2 regions of the Mesorhizobium sp. 2RAF45 genome follow, and region 1 is predicted to be linked to the other one. Evidence: riboswitches for the same ligand, from Rfam matches in the RefSeq annotation. Region 1 holds a riboswitch; the other holds the start of a gene.
The links. A riboswitch is a leader RNA that binds a small molecule or an ion and turns the genes downstream of it on or off. The one in region 1 is predicted to bind S-adenosylmethionine.

Region 2: another riboswitch for S-adenosylmethionine. It lies ahead of metX (homoserine O-acetyltransferase MetX); the one in region 1 lies ahead of AB4Z43_RS20465 (O-succinylhomoserine sulfhydrylase).

The regions. Positions count from the first base shown of each region.
Region 1 covers NZ_JBFRGG010000007.1:239,909-242,106, forward strand. The annotation lists gene AB4Z43_RS20465 (O-succinylhomoserine sulfhydrylase) at 1-976, opposite strand, end outside; SAM riboswitch at 1,032-1,109, opposite strand; gene AB4Z43_RS20470 (2'-deoxycytidine 5'-triphosphate deaminase) at 1,248-2,198, shown strand, end outside.
Region 2 covers NZ_JBFRGG010000022.1:1,678-3,875, reverse strand. The annotation lists gene metW (methionine biosynthesis protein MetW) at 1-90, opposite strand, end outside; gene metX (homoserine O-acetyltransferase MetX) at 149-1,318, opposite strand; SAM riboswitch at 1,424-1,501, opposite strand; gene hisC (histidinol-phosphate transaminase) at 1,662-2,198, shown strand, end outside.

The sequences.
Region 1 (2,198 bases):
GGGCGAAGGCCGCCTGCTTGCCGCCCTTGACGTCGAGGCAGATCAGCGTCGAGCCGCCCGACATCTGCTTCTTGACGATCGCGGCCTGCGGATGGTCGGCGCGGCCGGGATAGATGACGCGGGCGATCTGCGGCTGCTCGGCGAGGAAATCTGCGATCTTGCCGGCGCTCTCCGTCTGCTGGCGCACGCGCAGCGGCAGCGTCTCCAGGCCCTTCAGCAGCGTCCAGGCGTTGAAGGGCGACAGGCTGGGGCCGGTGTGGCGGAAATAATCATGCAAATTCTCGTCGATCCACTTCTTGTCCGACAGGATCACGCCGCCGAGACAGCGGCCCTGGCCGTCGATGTGCTTGGTTGCCGAATAGACGACGATATGCGCGCCGAGCTGCAACGGCTTCTGCTGCAGTGGCGTGGCAAAGACATTGTCGACGACAAGCCGCGCGCCGATCGAGTTGGCGAGCGCAGCCACAGCGGCGATGTCGACCACTTCCAGCGTCGGGTTGGTCGGGCTTTCCAGGAAGAACAGCTTGGTGTTGGGCCTGACCGCCTTTTCCCAGTTGGCGATATCGGTGCCGTCGACCAGCGTCGCCTCGATGCCGTAGCGCGGTGCCAGCGTCTCGACCACCCAGCGGCAGGAGCCGAACAGCGCGCGCGCCGCCACGATATGGTCCCCGGCCTTGACGCTGCACAGAAGCGCCGCTGTCACGGCCGCCATGCCCGATGCCGTGGCGCGTGCGTCTTCCGCGCCTTCCAGCGCGCACATGCGCTTTTCGAACATGTCGACGGTCGGATTGGCGTAGCGCGAATAGATGAAACCGGGTTCCTCGCCCTTAAAACGGGCTTCGGCGGCTTGCGCCGTTTGATAGACATAGCCCTGGGTCAGGTACATTGCCTCGGAGGTCTCGCCGAAGCCGGAACGCAGGGTTCCGCTATGCACGAGGGCTGTCTGAGGCTTCCAGTTGCGCTTCTTGTTGCTCATCGCTTTGTTCCAGACACAAAAAAACCGGCCGCGAAAGTCGCAACCGGTCCATACGGCCTCGCGGCCAACGGTCCTTTAGCGACTTGTTTAACGTGGCTGCAAGCCGACCGGCCAAATCACCACGGGATAACGACCCTTTAGACCCGTACCACGCTTGCGTCAATTGCCGGCTTCATTAAGAGGTTTGTACCAGGCAGGTTCCGCAAGAATGTTCCATGTTTTCCGGTGAGAACCTGTTGGTAGGAAATTCGTCTGGCCTAGGAGCGGAGCCTTGCGGCAGACAGGCATTCTTCCCGATCAGGACATCTCGGCGCTGTTCCAGTCCGGCGCGCTGAAGTCGCCGCGCGCGCTCGACGCCGACCAGATCCAGCCGGCGAGCCTTGATCTGCGGCTCGGCGACAAGGCCTGGCGGGTGCGGGCCTCGTTCCTGCCGGGTCCCAACCACAGGGTTTCGGAAAAGCTCGACCGGCTGCAACTGCACGAAATCAATCTTGCCGAGGGCGCGGTGCTGGAGACCGGCTGCGTCTATATCGTGCCCTTGCTTGAAAGCCTGGCATTGCCGGCGGACATTTCGGCCTCGGCCAATCCGAAGAGTTCGACCGGGCGGCTCGACATTTTCACCCGTGTCATGACCGACCGTGGCCACGAGTTCGACAAGATCGCCGCCGGCTACAACGGTCCGCTCTATCTGGAAGTCAGCCCGCGCACCTTTCCGATCGTCGTGCGCACCGGTTCGCGCCTGTCGCAAATCCGCTTCCGCACCGGCAACGCGCTGCTCTCGGAGACCGAATTGCATGAATTGCACCGCGCGCAGATGCTGGTCGCCACCGAGCCGCCGAATATTTCGGGCGGTGGCATCGCGCTGTCGATCGATCTCAAGGGCAACAGTGAAGGGCTGGTCGGCTATCGCGGCAAGCATCACACCGGCCTCGTCGATGTCGACAAGCGCGCCGCCCAGGATGTCGTCGATTTCTGGGAACCGATCCACAAGAGCGGCGCCGGCGAACTGGTGCTCGATCCAGACGAATTCTACATCCTCGTCAGCCAGGAGGCGGTGCATGTGCCGCCGCTCTACGCCGCCGAGATGACGCCCTTCGACCCGCTGGTCGGCGAATTTCGCGTCCATTATGCCGGCTTCTTCGATCCGGGCTTCGGCCATTCGGCGGCCGGTGGCACCGGCAGCCGGGCCGTGCTTGAAGTGCGCAGCCACGAGGTGCCGTTC
Region 2 (2,198 bases), on a different contig from region 1:
GCCCGAACCAACATCGAGCACGCGGGACTGCGGTGGGATCAGATTGGCGACGACCTCGAGGTCGACGCGCTGGCTGCCGTTGACGCTCATGATGTCGTCTCCTTTGCGGCGCATGATCCCGATCCCGAAAGTCTGCAACTTTCCGGGGTCATGCGCTTAGCCCTCTCGCCCGTGCTGCGGAGCCGATGAAGCCGTTGATGGCGGCGAACAGTTCCGGCTCGTCGAGCAGGAAGGCATCGTGGCCACGGTCGGTCTCGATCTCGACGAAGGACACGGACGCGCCGGCCGCGTTGAGCGCGTGCACGATCGAGCGGCTCTCTTCGGTCGGAAACAACCAATCCGAGGTGAAGGACACCAGGCAGAAGCGGGTTTTGGTGCCGGCAAAAGCATCCGCCAGCCGCCCGCCATGATCGGCGGCGAGATCGAAATAGTCCATTGACCGCGTCATGTAGAGATAGGAATTGGCGTCGAAGCGGTCGACGAAGGTCATGCCTTGGTGGCGCAGATAGCTTTCGATCTGGAAGTCGGCGTCGAAGCCGAAGGTCAGCGCCTCGCGATCCTGCAGATTGCGGCCGAATTTCCGGTGCAGGGCGGCTTCCGACAGATAGGTTATGTGGGCGGCCATGCGCGCTACCGCCAACCCCTTTTCCGGGCGTTTGCCGTTTTCGAAATATTTGCCGCCGTGCCAGTCCGGATCGGCCATCACGGCCTGCCGGCCGACCTCATGGAAGGCAATGTTCTGCGAGGAATGGCGCGCACCGGTGGCGATCGGCAGCGCCGAAAAGACACGCTCCGGATAGCTCGACGCCCATTCCAGCACCTGCATACCGCCCATCGAGCCGCCGAGCACGCAGAAAAGTTTCTCGATGCCGAAATGGTCGATCAGCATCTGCTGCGCCCGCACCATGTCGCGGATGGTGATGACCGGCAGGTCGAGCCCATAGGGCTTGCCGGTGGCGGGGTTGGTCGATGCCGGGCCGGTTGAACCCAGGCAGCCTCCGATGACGTTGGAGCAGATGACGAAGAAACGGTTGGTGTCGATGATCTTGCCGGGGCCGATCAGCACTTCCCACCAGCCCGGCTTGCCGGTCACCGGATTGGTGTTGGCGACATGCTGGTCGCCGGTCAGAGCATGGCAGACGAGGATGGCATTGGAGCGGGCATCGTTCAGCGTGCCGTAGGTCTGGTAGGCGATCTGGAACGGCGATAGCAGCGTGCCGGCGTCGAGCTTGAGCGGCTTGTCCGCCCCGAAGCGCAACACCGGGCTAGACGGCTGGTCGGCCTCGTTGTTGGTCTTTCCTGCGCGCAGAGCGGCCATTCTTGTCTCACCTGCTGCATCATATCAGGCGAAAAATCGCCGTCGATGCGTCCATCCGGCCGGCCGCGGACAATAAAAAACCGGCATTGCCTTCGCAAAGCCGGTTACGTCACGCAAACGGCCCTTTAGCGAATTGTTTAACGTGGCTGCAAGCCGACCGGCCAAATCACCACGGAACTGTTGCTGCCCTTCTAGAACTCGCCCGCGCTGCCGTCAATGCCGACATCTGGGCCGACATCTGGGCCGGCTGCTGGCATCACTGCCACCTCTCGACATTATCGGCCACGGCTTGTATTTCCGCTGCGGCCTCCGGATCGAGGCATTTTCGATGGATTTTGCAAAAATGAACCAGACACCGGATCAGGCACGTCCAACCCCGCGCGCGGGTATCATGGACATCGACGCCTATGTGCCGGGCAAGAGCGCCGCACCCGCCGGTGTCGCCAAGGTCTACAAGCTATCGTCCAACGAGAACCCGCTTGGCCCGTCGCCGAAGGCGATCGAAGCCGCGCGTGAAGTCGCCGCTAGGCTCGACATCTATCCCGACGGTACCGCCAGGCGGCTGCGCGAGGCGATCGCGGAAGTGCATGGCCTCAACGCGCAGAACATCATCTGCTCCAACGGCTCCGACGAGATCCTTGGCCTGCTGGCGCAGACCTATCTGGCGCCCGGCGACGAGGCGATATTCACCGAACACGCCTTCATGGTCTACAAGATCTACATCCAGTCGGCCGGGGCTGCGCCGATCGCGGTCAAGGAGACCGATGAGCGGGCCGACATCGATGCGATACTGGCGGCCGTCACGCTGCGAACCAAGATCGTGTTCCTTGCCAATCCCAACAATCCTACCGGCACCTATGTGCCGTTCCAGGAGGTGCGC